One region of the Exiguobacterium sp. s59 genome, then DNA from elsewhere that is predicted to be linked to it. Evidence: predicted binding sites of a transcription regulator. Region 1 holds the regulator's gene; the other holds the start of a gene.

Region 1 (7,396 bases):
TTTGCATCATCAACGTACGAATCATATCTTCATTGATTGGCGGGTTCTGTTCAAGGTAGTTCATCATGTATTTACGCGCAATGAAGAATCCGATCGCGATACCCCCGATGAGTGCTGCCACGACAAGAAGAATCCAGAATAATGTACTCAAGGCTTTACCTCCTCTACCATATGAAACATCGTTTTTTACTATACACTAAATTGAACAACTTCGCTAGTCGTGCAGAAAAAAAGTGACGGCCAAATGAGCGGCCGCCACAACATTCTAGCATTCGATTAAAGTGATTTCACTGCATTGACGACGTTGTCGACTGACATCCCGTATTCTTTCATAAGAAGGTCTCCAGGTGCAGATGCCCCGAACTTGTCGATTCCGAGTACTTTTCCACCGAATCCTACATATTTGTACCATCCAAGTGTCGCACCCGCTTCAAGTGATACACGCTTCGTGATTGAAGATGGAAGGACAGATTCTTTATATTCAGCAGATTGAGCTTCAAAGAGTTCCCATGATGGCATTGAAACAACTGCCGCATTCACACCTTCTGACGCGAGCTGTTCACGCGCTTCGACGAGGACGTGTACTTCCGAACCTGTTCCGAGTAAGAGGACGTCTGCATCTTTCGATTCTCCTGCAACGACATATGCTCCTTTTCCTGCCGTTTCAATCGATGTGCCTTCAAGCTCAGGCAACGCTTGACGAGTCAAGACAAGAAGTGACGGTGTCGTTTTCGATGTCACAGCTTGTTTCCAAGCAGCAATCGTTTCTTTACCGTCTGCCGGGCGAAGAACAGAGAGGTTTGGCATCGCACGGAAGCTCATCAAGTGTTCAACCGGCTCGTGTGTCGGACCATCTTCACCGACTGCGATTGAGTCGTGCGTCAAGATGAACGTCGATGGGAGTCCCATGAGTGCAGCAAGACGGACTGCCGGGCGAAGGTAATCCGAGAAGACGAAGAATGTCGCACCGTAAGGAAGTACGCCACCGTGAAGTGCCATTCCGTTTACAGCTGCCGCCATTGCGAACTCACGAACACCGAACCAGATGTTACGTCCAGCTGGATCTTCATCGAAGTCCACTGCACCCTTAATCATCGAGTTGTTTGAACCGGCAAGGTCAGCCGATCCACCGAAGAGTGTCGGTACTGCTTTTGCGATTGCGTTCAACACTTCACCGCTCGTTTGACGTGTTGCTTTTTTCGAACCGATTTCGAATGTCGGCAACTCACTGTCCCAACCTTCAGGAAGTTCGTTGTTCATCGCACGCTCGAACTGTGCACCGAGTTCTGGGTGTGCCGATTTATATGCTTCTACGAGTTCGTTCCAGTCTGACTCGTATTTTGCGCCAGGCTCGACAACTTTCTCGTTGAACAAGTCGTATACTTCGTTCGGCACGTAGAACGATTCGCCTTCCCATTTATAGAACTGTTTCGTCAATTCGATTTCAGCGTCTCCGAGTGGTGCACCGTGTGAGGCTGATTTCCCTGACTTGTTCGGTGAACCGAATCCGATGACCGTTTTCACTTCAATCAATGTTGGTTTTGACGTCTCAGCTTTCGCTGCGTCGATTGCTTTTGCGATTGAATCGATATCTGTTCCGTCTTCAACACGAATGACTTGCCATCCGTATGCGTTGAAACGGTCTTCTACGCTTTCAGAGAACGACTTGTGAAGATCGCCATCGAGCGAGATATCATTTGAATCGTAAAGCACGACAAGTTTACCGAGCTTCAAGTGACCAGCGAGTGATGCTGCTTCCGCTGAAACACCTTCCATCAAATCTCCATCTCCGCAAATCCCGAACGTGTAGTGGTCAACGACGTTGAACTCGTCGCGGTTGTAAGTCGCTTCTAAATGCTTCTCTGCCATGGCCATCCCGACAGCCATCGCAATCCCTTGTCCAAGCGGTCCCGTCGTCGCATCTACACCAGCCGTATGACGGTACTCTGGGTGACCAGGAGTCTTCGAGTCCATTTGACGGAATGATTTAAGGTCGTCCATCGACAAATCATATCCAGACAAGTGAAGGAGCGAATACAAGAGCATCGATCCGTGGCCTGCCGAAAGTACGAAACGGTCACGGTTGAACCAGTTCGGGTTTTTCGGGTTATGACGCATTTTGTCTGTCCAAAGTGTAAACGCCATAGGTGCAGCACCCATCGGCATCCCTGGGTGACCAGAGTTCGCTTTTTGGACCGCATCAATTGAGAGCGTCCGGATCGAGTTAATCGCTAATAATTCTTTAGTAGTTGTTTCCACTAATTTCATCCTCTCTGTGTTAAGAAGGTTTTCTACCCGTCATATTTTATCACACTCATTCGTGTGTCACAACTAATTAATTAGTATAACACATTCATTGAAATCGTTTCCTTCAATTGCATGAAATGAACCGAAATCCGTTCGTCTGATGAGCGTTCGTGTATAACAAAAATGCACATCCTATACGAAATAGGATGTGCATTCAGCATCACTCGCCACGATAGCGTTTTTGATCTTCTTTCAATTTCTCAGGCGTGACGTCGTTGCCATCTGGATCCACGACTTTCATGCCCATCATTTGCGACTTGAACGATTGACGGAACGCCTTCAAATATTCTTGGCGTAGGTTTTGTTGCTCGTTCATTTCATCTTGAGACAGTCCTTCTGTCTTCGCTTTGTTGGCGAGGAAATTGATTCGCTCCAATTGTCCTGGTGCTAACATCTGACTCGCCCCCTCTCTAGTGAATTTGTTCTTATACTTTACAAAATCAGAGAGGAAGAATCAAGTTTCAGCAACTGACTGGTGCTCGAGATACCGTCGATTCACGGTCGCTTTCGACACTTCATACCCGAATCCACGGAGCGTTGCCGCAATCTCGGCAAACGTCAACCCACGTTCGCGCAGTTGAATGATCTCTTCAATTGGTACTTCGATTCGATGTCGCCCACCTTGATCGTTGTTCTGAATGTTCCGTTGCGGATTGAATCCGTTGGCAACGGCACGACGCATCCCACGAGAAATTTTAGCGTTGTGAATTTTCCGCTGATATTCTTCAACGACACTGACAATCTCCAACACCATCTTCTCGGCATCGGAAACGACGTAGTCCGATGTCGATTGCATCGTCAACAACCGAACGTCGTGTTTCATTAATGTGTGCAAGATGGCAATCTTGGCATTTCCTCGCCCCAAGCGACTGTCGTCCGTGACAAGCACGGCGTCCAAATCAGACGTCGACACGTGGTCAAGTAAATCAAGCAAGCCCTTTCGATTCACCTCGTACCCACTTTCTTGTTCCGTGATGATATCTATGACTTCTGCCCCTAGTTGCGAAGCCAGTTGCTGTAATTCATCGACTTGCCGACTGAGTGATGTCTCTTGGGTGGACTTGTTCGTCGATACCCGACAATAGATGACGACTCGCATCGCATCACTCCCTTTCATCGCATTCATTCCTTACGATACACAGTTCGAGAACGGTACGCAATGATGAACGATCACTCAGCGGCATACCATTTTGTTTTACGTTCGTTATGCTCTTCTCGCTCCGCCATGATCTGTGCTTCGAGTGATTCTGCCTGGACATACGCGACCTCTTCTTCAATCGTGCGTTCCGATGTGACGACTGGTTCAACCGCTGCCGGTTCCCCCCGCATCTCTCCTGCCAAATAAAAAGCGAACATCCCGACCAAGAGCATTCCGACTAAAATGATTCCGTTGAGTGTATCTTTCATAATTGCATTGCCTCCTGTATAAGAATATATGTTCGTTAGAACGTTTGTTCGTTTATCTGTTCTCATCATAAAACAAGAACCCGTGTTCGGTCAACAGAAAATAACGAACGAATGTTTGTACGCTCATGTGTTCTTGTGTTACACTAGACACATAAAGAATAGGATGCGTTTGCAGGTTATTCGATTACATCGAGGTGAACATAATGAAAAAAATGTCAGCGCGACAACAACAGATTCTTGATTTCATCAAAGATGAAGTTCGAGCAAAGGGATATCCACCTTCTGTTCGTGAAATTGGAGAAGCCGTCGGCCTTGCTTCTAGTTCGACCGTACACGGTCACCTAGATCGTCTAGAAAAACGCGGGTTGATTCGTCGGGACAAGACGAAGCCTCGCGCGATTGAGATTTTGACTGAAGATATGCCGGCAATGGAAGAACAAGAGTCCGTCATGTACGTACCGGTTATCGGGAAAGTTACCGCCGGGACACCGATTACCGCCATCGAGAACGTGGAAGAACACTTCCCGCTCCCGGCACATATCGTTGGTTCAGATAATGTATACATGTTGTCGGTTTCTGGGGATTCGATGATTAACGCTGGGATTTTGGACGGAGACCGCGTGCTCGTCCGCCAGCAGAGCACGGCCGACAATGGAGAGATTGTCGTCGCTATGACCGATGAGGGTGAGGCGACGGTGAAACGAATCTATAAAGAAGCTTCAAAAGTTCGTCTCCAACCGGAAAATGATGAGTTAGAAGCGATGTATTTTGACAATGTTTCGATTTTAGGGAAGGTTATCGGTGTATACCGGACGATTCACTAATGGCTAGTGGCAAGACACATACTCGAACGAATCTCGTGGCAACCGGAGCACTTGCGGTTGCCACGCCTTTTCTTGAAATCGATGTTCCGTTCGCATTGATCATCGGTGCGATTATCGGCACACTCTGGCTCTCCCCGGATCTCGATCTAAAATCAGATGCCTATTATCGATGGGGTCCACTTAAATTGATATGGCTACCTTATGTGAAGCTCATGCCGCACCGCTCGCTCTTCTCGCATTTACCTGGTTTGAGTGATGTGATTCGGATTGCGTACATCGGCTTTCCGCTCATCCTGCTATTACCTTTTACGGCATATGAGGCGGAGATTCGGTCATGGGTGGACGTTCACGGCATGCCGTTCTTTCTAGGACTCGTATTCGCGACGACATTGCATACGGCACTCGACTATACATCGACATTTATAAAAAAAGCATTTTGACCGACGAAAGGACCACCTTCCGACTGATCACGGAAGGTGGTCCTTTATATATATCTGCTTCATCTGAAGCACAACAAAAAGAGCAATGAACGATCCTTCTGAAGAAGGACATCCATTGCTCTTTTGCATACTTCTATTATTAGTAGAGCGTCATGTACTGATCGCGCTCCCACTCCGTTACTTGCATACGGAACATATCCCACTCGATTTCTTTCAATTCGAGGAAATGTTCGCCGATGTGCTCACCGAGTGATTCCATCACGACTTTATCCGCACGAAGGACTTCGAGTGCATCAAAGAGTGTTGCTGGGAGATCGTCGATTCCGTTCGCTACACGCTCTGGCTTGTCCATCACGTAGATGTTGCTGTCGATTGGTTTTGGTGCGTTCAAATCTTTTTCGATTCCGTCAAGACCTGAAGCCAAGAGGGCAGCAAGTGCAAGGTACGGGTTAGCCGCTGGGTCAACCGAACGTACTTCGATACGAGTCGAGAGACCACGTGCTGCTGGAACACGTACGAGCGGTGAACGGTTACGTGCGCTCCATGCAACGTAGCAAGGTGCTTCGTAGCCTGGTACGAGACGCTTGTAAGAGTTCACAGTCGGGTTACATACTGCCGTGAACGCACGAGCGTGCTCCAAAATACCAGCTGTGAATGCGCGAGCTGTGTCTGAAAGTTCCATGTCGCCATTTGGATCGTAGAAGACGTTCGTGTCGCCTTTGAAGAGTGACATGTTCGCGTGCATTCCTGAACCGTTTACACCAAAGAGTGGCTTCGGCATGAATGTCGCGTGAAGACCATACTTCGCAGCAATCGTCTTAACGACGAGCTTGAACGTTTGGATGTTATCTGCCGTTGTGACAGCATCCGCGTATTTGAAGTCGATTTCATGTTGCCCTGGTGCAACTTCGTGGTGTGATGCTTCGATTTCAAAGCCCATGTTTTCAAGTTCGATGACGATTTCTTTACGGCAGTTCTCACCGAGGTCAACTGGTGCCAAGTCGAAGTATCCACCTTGGTCATTGAGCTCAAGTGTCGGACGGCCTGATGCGTCTTTCTTGAACAAGAAGAACTCTGGCTCTGGTCCAACGTTGAACGCTGAGAAGCCAAGTTTTTGCATTTTCTCAAGGTTACGCTTGAGTGTACCGCGTGGGTCACCGCTGAACGGTGTACCGTCTGGGTTATAAATATCACAAATTAAGCGAGCGACTTTTCCGCTGCCATCTGTCCACGGGAAGACAACCCATGTGTTGAGGTCTGGATATAAGTACATGTCTGATTCCTCGATGCGGACGAATCCTTCGATTGACGATCCGTCAAACATCATCTTGTTATCAAGTGCTTTGTCCAATTGGCTAATCGGTACCTCGACGTTTTTAATTGTTCCGAGGATGTCCGTGAATTGAAGACGAATAAAGCGTACGTCTTCCTCTTGTGCGATGCGTTTAATGTCTTCTTTTGTGAACGTTTTTCTGGCCATGGTAAAATGTCCCCTCTCACATTGTGTAATGGTTGATGTGTGCGTCGTTATCGATAAAAACGCGAAAGCTCACCTTGAATGAGCGACGTCTTATTGAAACGGCCGGCTTCTTGAAGCTGTGTTTTCAATAAATGATGTAACTCTTTTTCCGAAACCTTTGGTGCTTCATTGACCGGTGCGGTCGGAGCAGTTGTTTCCGCTTCCTTCTCACCTTCTTGCTCTAACATGTGGCGAATTGCCGCCAAATTAAAGCCTTGGTCAATGTAATCCTTGATTGCGAGTAGACGTTCGACATCATTAAAGGAATAAAGCCGTCGTTTCGATTCCGTCCGACTAGGCGAAATCAGACCCTGTTCTTCATAATACCGAATCTGTCTACCAGTCAGTTGCGTCAGATCTTGGACGATTCCAATCGGAAACAACGGGTTGGAGCGACGAAATTGATCAGCCATCCTTACCCCTCCTTTTCTGTCTCACAATGTGAGAATAATACATGACAACAATCCTGTCAATAGATGTTAAGAAAGTTAACATGACAGAATGGTTACAAATGCGTGTGTTGATTTTGATCGTTGAATTCGACCAATCCTTTGTCGTGTAATTGGCTCAACGCCAACATGAGAGCGACTTTTACGTGAGCATACGTCAGACCACCTTGAACGTACGCTGTATAAGGTGCCCGAAGCGGGCCATCCGCTGATAGCTCGATCGACGAACCTTGAATGAACGTTCCAGCCGCCATAATGACATCGTCTTCGTATCCCGGCATATAGGCCGGGACGGGTAACGCATGTGCGTTTACCGGCGATGCCATTTGGATGCTTTGACAAAATGCAATCATCTTCTCGCGGTCGCGGAACGTCACCGATTGAATCAAGTCCGTTCGAGGAGTCGTATAGTGCGGGTCTGTCTCAAATCCAATCAAAGACAGGAGACTA
Region 2 (7,396 bases), on a different contig from region 1:
AACTTTGCCGGTCCTGTGACGTCAATCTCATACATCAAGCCGTCGAGGACGTCGAAGTTATAGCTACGGAACTGGAGGTTGAGGAGATTTTCGCCGTCCGCCTCGATTTGGTCATATGCCCCCGCTGACATCTCGAGCCAGTCCATGACGTCTTTCCCTGTCACTTTGACGACTTCGAGCGTGTTCGGATAGACATAGAGGTCCGCCACGTTCTTCAAGGCGATTTGACCTTTCGGGATGTTCGTGTAATAGCTCGCGTCCGTCAATTCACGACCGCCCGCTTTGAACGGTGCCCCTGCCGACAAGAGTGGCAAACCTTTGTACGGTGAAAGTTCTGGGTTCGTCTCGAGTTCTTTCTCGACGTACCATTTCTGTGCGTTCGTCACGAACTGGACCGATGCATCATCACGGACGAGTGCGAAGTAGCTCTGAATATCGTCTTGAATCTGTCCGACCGGTTGGTTGATGTAGTCGATTGTCGCCAAGTGGTCGTCTTCAATCAACGCTTGGATCGTCGGGTCGACCGCTGTATCAGTCGTCACCGTGTCGAGCGCAGCTGATGCGTCAAGAATCTGCCATTTGCCCTCGACGAGTTCGAGTTCAAAATCGATGACGCCGAGGTCTTTCCCTTGGTTGTTCGCCATGACGACCGGTTTCCCGTTGATCGTCCCTTTTGTCATATCGACGTTCGGGAACGAGGCGAACATGCCTTTCGCATCCGGGAATCGACCGTGCTGGTGTCCCGTCATGACCATGTCGAGCCCGTCAATCTTCGTGAGCGCATACCCGACGTTTTCTTCGCTGTCGAGTTGTTCGTCCGCGAGTGCTGCACTATCGCCGATGCCTGAGTGCGCGAGCGCGACGACGACGTCTGCTCCTTGGTCTTTCAATTTTTGAACCGATTCACGTGCCGACGGGATGATATCTTCTGCCGTCACACGACCTTGCAGGTTCCCTGAATCCCATGACATGATTTTCGGCGGAACGACCCCGAACACACCGACTTTGATTGTATGTGTTTCCCCGTCCAAGTCTGTGACCGTCCGTTCGATGATTTGGACCTCTTGTCCATCCACGTTGAACTTCGAGACGATCGGGTTGCCTTCTAAGTCTTTGACGTTCGAGTTGACGAAACGGAGCTTCCCTTTCGATCCTTCCATCGCGTTGTACAAGAATTCGAGACCGAAGTTGAACTCGTGGTTCCCGAGTGTGACAGCGTCATAGTTGAGTGCTGCCATCGCCTTATACATCGGATGTTCGAACGCTTCATTTTTCCCAGCTTGAAGCTCACGGACGTAGTCGCCAAACGGTGTCCCTTGAATCGTATCGCCGTTATCGAACAAGAACGTGTTCGATTCCCCAGCGGCTGTACGATGTTCATTGATGAGTGTCGCGACTTTCGTCAACCCGATCGTGTTGTCGACCTTGTCTTGGAAGTAGTCATAGTTCGTGATGTTCGTATGTAAGTCTGTCGTCTCTAAGAAACGGAGCTTGACGATATCCTCGTCGACCTCTGCCAAAACGTTTGGTGCCTGTAGCGGTAAAACGGTTGGTAACACGAGCGCGGTCGCGATCGACCATTTCCATGCACTTTTCATTTGATTGTCCCCTTTGTCTGGTTGATAAGTTTCTAACCATACTCAATATAACACCAGCCTCGTTGACCTTCTATTAAAATTTTGTATAAAAAAGACCCAATTTCCTTTACAGAAATTAGGTCTTTTGTCTTATGAGCGTTTAATCCGTACGGTGAACGGGCCGTTCCCTTCCACATTCTCGAATGTGACGGAAATCGGGTACGCATGTTTGCTGTGGACCGGGTTCTCGAGACGGATTGTCGTGAGACCGACAACTTCTTCTCCACTCATGAGTTCAAGTGGGAGTTGTTCGACGTTCAAGTCGTGAGCATAGCCGTTTCGGAGAAGGAGTGTCGTCGTGACACGTGTCTCTTCTTGCTCGACGGCGACGAGCATCATGTTGAACTCGTCTTCCGCGACCGGTGGTGTCGCAACGTTCGTGCGCATCACTTGTTGCCACGCTTCTGCCGAGAACTGTTCCATCGCCTCGCGTGAGATGGCTTGGATCGCGTCGATCGGGTTCATTTGGAAGACGAGACGAAGTGGTGCGGACGTATCGATCTCGCCAAATAGTTCATCCTGAAGAAAATCGAGGTAAACAGGCTTACTCGTCCACGGCTCGAAGTTCGGGAGCGCCGAACGTTCCAACACTTTTCGTCCGAGCGGCATGTTGTTCGCGTCGAGCAACAAGACCGGGAGTTCGTTGATCTCGAACGAACTCGGGAGCGTGTTGCGGAACAACGCAACAATCGACAAGTCCTGACCGAGCGACTCGGCGCTCAATAGTTCAATTGAGAGCTGGTTGTCGAGTAGGGCCGGGAGCCGTTTCGCATGATAACGGAAGACGTACTCATCTTCTTTCGGGATCCCCATCTCATCGTCGAAGACGAGCGTCAACTGACGCCCTTCTTCCGTTTTGCCTGTCTCGATTTGTTTTCGCTTACGAAATCCTAACATTACACTTCCTCCTCTGCCGTCTCGACGAAGTACAGGTCGAGCTGGCATAGTTCTACCGTCACGTCACGGGCGATGTTGACATACGTCTGTTCGAAGATGTCCAACCCTTCTTTGCTGAAGAGACGACTTGGATCTTCTTGGGCATAGCTCCGTAGACCGATTCCTTCTTTCAATCCGCTCATCATCGTCAAATGATCCGTCCATTTCGTATCAAGGGCGCGAAGGAGCGACTCTTTCGTGAATAAGACGACGTCTTCTCGCGTAAGGCGCGCTTCTGTTTTTTGGATGATCTCTTCCATCCAATCCTTCAACGCTTCTTTCAACTCATACGTATCCGCGATGTCATTCGACCAAGTCGGCTCTTGCATCGTCAAATAACGCAAATCTTCTTTTAGTTCGGCGACTGGCCACTCTTCCGGAACGAGTTCGTCTGACACATGCATGTCGATACTGTTCTCGAGGGCGAGACGCATCATGCTGAGCACGTTTTTCGTGATGGCATCCGCATCGGCATTGACGGCCTGGTCGCGAATCGTATAGATGATGTTCCGCTGTTCGTTCAAGACGTCATCGAGCTTGAATAAGTAGTCGCGGATCGATACGCCGATTCCTTCAATCGTCGTCTGGGCGTATTCCACCACATCGATCGCTTCTTTTGACGAGACCTCACCTGTCGCGTTTGGCTTCAGTTTCTTCTCGATGCGTTCTAGTTTTTGTGCGGCATATCGTTTCACAATCTCATCTTCGAGCGAGACGAAGAACTCGGTCTCCCCCGGGTCACCTTGGCGTCCCGAACGTCCACGAAGCTGGTTGTCGACACGCTGCGACTCATGACGCTCCGTCCCAACGACGAATAGTCCACCTGCCGCTTTCGACTTCGCATCGAGCATGATGTCCGTTCCCCGCCCTGCCATGTTCGTCGCAATCGTCACTTTCCCGAACTGTCCGGCGTCGGCGATGATATCGGCTTCTTGTGCGACCGTCTTCGCATTCAAGACGTCATGCTTGATCCGTTTCTTCTTCAAATGTTTACTGATCGCCTCAGATTGCGCGATCGATGTCGTCCCGATCAAGACCGGACGTCCCATCGCATGCAACTCGTCGACTTTTTCCGTCACGGCCGCATACTTCTGCTCGATCGTCATGAAGATGCGGTCCGGATGGTCGATCCGTTTCCGTTCACGGTTCGTCGGCACTTGCACGACGTCCATGTTATACGTCTTCAAGAACTCTTGACGTGACGTCTGTGCCGTCCCCGTCATCCCGCCGACGAGCGGATACATGCGGAAGTAGTGCTGAATCGTGATTTCCGCCGTCGTCTTGTTCTCCTCGGTGATTGTGACACCTTCTTTCGCCTCAAGCGCCTGATGCAATCCTTCCGAGAGGCTACGTCCTTCCATGATGCGTCCCGTGAACAAGTCGATCAGTTCAATCTTGTCGTCACGGACGATATAGTCGACGTCGAGCTCGAACAATACGTTCGCACGGAGCGCCTGGACGAGATAGTGATAGAGCACCTGGTGCGACGCGCTGAACAAGTTGTCGATGGCGAACAACTCTTCGATTTTAGTGATCCCGGCTTCTGTGAACGAGGCCGCTTTCGATTCCAAATCGACTTCATAGTCCGTATCCTCAAAGCTCGAGATGACTTGTTGCGAGAGTTGTTTCAAGCGGATATGTGAACGGTCCTTTTGTGCGATGATGAGCGGCGTTTTCGCCTCATCGATCAAGATGCTGTCCACTTCGTCGACGAGGGCGAAATGGAACGGGCGCTGGACGCGCTCTTCCGGTTTCCCGACGAGGTGGTCACGTAAATAGTCAAACCCGAACTCGGTCCCGACCCCGTACGTGATGTCTGCCTGATAAGCGGCGCGCTTCTCGTCTGGCTCAATATCTGGCACGTTCAACCCTACCGTCAACCCGAGGAAGTCATGGATTTTGCCAATCTGTTCGGCGTCACGTCTCGCCAAGTAATCGTTCACGGTGATGACGTGGACCCCTTTTCCTTCGAGTGCCTTGACATAACTCGGTAAAGCGGCGACGAGCGTCTTCCCTTCTCCTGTCGGCATCTCCGAGATGTTCCCTTCGAGAAGGGCGAACCCGCCGATGAGCTGGACATCGTAATGGCGCATGCCGAGCACACGGACCGATGCTTCCCGGACGAGGGCGAACCCTTCTTCGGCGATATCATCGACTGTCTTTCCATCCAAAAGACGCGCTTTGAGCGTCTCCGTATATGTACGCATCTCGTCATCCGAGAGTGCTTGCATCGTTGTCTCTAATTCGTTGATTCGCGCGACCCGTCGTTCGTACGCTTTCAAACGCCGGCTTTGATCATTCGTTAATTGTTTTACAAATTGGATCACACTAATAGCCTCCATCTTTCTGTCAATTCATCTGTTACATACTCGTCTATTATAACGAAATTCGGACGAATTCGGAGATTTTTTTACGAAAACTTCCTAAAAGTTGGTTTTTGAATTCTTAAAAACCTATAAATTTTGGTTAATTTTCAAAAAGTATTTGTAAAAATATTTTCAATTCACTATTTGAGACGGCGTGAGACCGTGTTACGATGAGAAAAACAGAACATTTGTTCGTAAAAAGGAGTGGTGACGATGCGCAGACGAATCTTTTGTATCGACAGCGTCTCGTTCTATGCCAGTTGCGAGTGTGCCGCGCGCAACAAAAATCCTTACCATACGAAGCTCGTCGTCCTCTCGAATCTACAGGACAGCGGGGCACTCGTCCTCGCGGCGACCCCGAAGATGAAGCAGCTCGGTATCAAGACCGGGTCGCGTCGTTTTCAGATCGACCGCCTTCCGTGGCACGAACGGCGGGACGTTTTGTACGCTGAGGCGCGAATGAGTCATTATTTGAACGTCTCGATTCAAATCATCCACATCCTCCATCAGTTCGCCCCACCCGAAGCGATTCGCGTCTATTCGATTGACGAGACGCTCGTCGACATGACCGGGACGGAGCGGCTGTTCGGAAGTGACGAGCACGTCGCCCACCTCATGCGTGCGACGATTTTTCGCTATACGGGTATCCCCGTGACGATCGGCATCGGACCGAACAACGTCCTCGCCAAGCTCGTCCTCGACTTGCATGCGAAAAAGAAAGGGGTCGCCACGTGTCTCCTCCACGACGTCGAGCGACTGATTCATCCGGCCCCGATCGAAAAGATGTGGGGCGTCGGGACGAAGATGGCGGTCCACCTGCAGCGGCTCGGCATCTTCACGATTGGTGACCTCTCCCGTTATCCGCTCGACGTGTTGCATGAAAAATTCGGCGTCATCGGCGCCGAACTCTGGCATCACGCTTGGGGCATCGATGAGTCGCCGACCATCTTGCCGGCGAGTTCCTTGTTCGGTGCGAAACGGACGCGACCGAAGTCGATTGGACACGGAATCACGCTCATGAAAGATTATGCAACGTATTCCTCAATCCGGCTCGTCTTACAGGCGATCGCAGTCGAGGTCGGGATGCGGACCCGGCAAGCGGGACTCGTCGGAGGGATGATTCATCTCGGGGTGCGCTATACGCGGACGAGTGACCGGGGTGGGTTCAGTAAACAAAAGAAGCTCCCCCGCTTCACAGCGGACGAGCAAGAGTTTCTCCCAATCTTGTTGCAGCTATTTTTAGACGGCTGGGAAGAGACAGAGGCCGTCCGCTACGTCTCGGTCGCCCTCGGCAAACTCGAGCCACGGAGCGATCATGTCCAATTGTCATTCTTCGAAGACGAATGGGCGAAGGCGAAACGGCTCGACTTCCTCGATTTGATTGATGGTTTGAACGTCCGGTTCGGTCGCGGTACAATCCGACCGGCGTCGAGCCTACTAAAAGACAGTCCGCTCCGGACGCGCCAACGTTTAATTGGCGGACATAAACAAGGAGGCGATTCCTCATGAGCAAGACCCGCTATCGTGACCGGGGTGAATTGAAATGGATCCCATTTCTCATGCCCGAGCACGTCGCCCTACTGAAACGTTATTATGCCCAAATCCAAAAGATCGAGCTGCCCGATTTGGACGAACAACTCCTCTATCTGTGGCAGACCGAGCTCGAACGCGCCATCCGTGAAGGCGACCAGGTCGAAGTGACACTATTCGTGGACGGCCTGACAAAAAGCATGCGCGGTTACGTCCATGCCATCTATTACGCCGAGCGCGAAGTCGAACTGTTCGATGGCGAAGTGCGCCGTGTCCCGTTCGGCGACATCTTGTCCGTTCGTTAAGACGCCTCGATCGCTTCCTGGGTTGTCTCAAACGTCTCAATTCCATCGAGTAGCCCATAGTGAGCAAGCGTCGCACGGACCGATGGTGACAAGTGCGCGAAGATTACGTGCCGGTCGGCCGCTTTCAGCTCGGTGACGACACGCCGCAACTCCTCGACCGCGGTCACGTCGATGACCGGGCAGCGGTGAAAGTTGAAGATGAACACGTTCGGCTCCCGATGAATGTGATGGAGGACGTGCTCGAACAGCTCGACCGCACCGAAAAAGAGTGGTCCTTCGACACTGAAGACGATCTGCCCGTCTCTTGTGACGTAGCGTTCCGTCCGTTCACGTACGTCAATCGTGTCTGCCATCCGCTTCGCGAAGAGCGCGAGCGCACAGATGACACCGACCTCGACGGCGACGACCAAGTCGACGAATACCGTCAACAGTAGCGTCACGAGGAGGACGAGCGACTCGGATGAACGATGACGTAACATCGCCATCACGTGATGACGCTCGGACATGTTCCAGGCGACCCGCATCAAAATCGGGGCGAGTGCAGCGAGCGGCACGTAACTCGCGAACGGTGCGAGAACGATTACCGCAACGAGTACGGTAATGCCGTGGATGACACCGGCAC

What was found. The regulator LexA, encoded in region 1, represses DNA repair genes until DNA is damaged. The targets are predictions, from matches to a motif close to CGAACATATGTTCG.
Region 2: a site for LexA is predicted at 5,121-5,134, ahead of KNO91_RS07225 (Y-family DNA polymerase). Genes of this name have one in related genera too.

What each region holds. Positions count from the first base shown of each region.
Region 1 covers NZ_JACSKG010000004.1:269,978-277,373, forward strand. Annotated here, with positions in the region: gene KNO91_RS09535 (YneF family protein) at 1-151, opposite strand, end outside; gene tkt (transketolase) at 277-2,268, opposite strand; gene KNO91_RS09545 (DUF896 domain-containing protein) at 2,468-2,701, opposite strand; gene KNO91_RS09550 (YneB family resolvase-like protein) at 2,762-3,406, opposite strand; gene KNO91_RS09555 (hypothetical protein) at 3,478-3,714, opposite strand; gene lexA (transcriptional repressor LexA) at 3,918-4,538, shown strand; gene KNO91_RS09565 (metal-binding protein) at 4,538-4,978, shown strand; gene glnA (type I glutamate--ammonia ligase) at 5,118-6,458, opposite strand; gene KNO91_RS09575 (MerR family transcriptional regulator) at 6,506-6,910, opposite strand; gene KNO91_RS09580 (methionine gamma-lyase family protein) at 7,003-7,396, opposite strand, start outside.
Region 2 covers NZ_JACSKG010000003.1:248,739-256,134, forward strand. Annotated here, with positions in the region: gene KNO91_RS07210 (bifunctional 2',3'-cyclic-nucleotide 2'-phosphodiesterase/3'-nucleotidase) at 1-1,598, opposite strand, end outside; gene KNO91_RS07215 (SLAP domain-containing protein) at 1,728-2,534, opposite strand; gene secA2 (accessory Sec system translocase SecA2) at 2,534-4,900, opposite strand; gene KNO91_RS07225 (Y-family DNA polymerase) at 5,153-6,448, shown strand; gene KNO91_RS07230 (YolD-like family protein) at 6,445-6,774, shown strand; gene KNO91_RS07235 (SulP family inorganic anion transporter) at 6,771-7,396, opposite strand, start outside.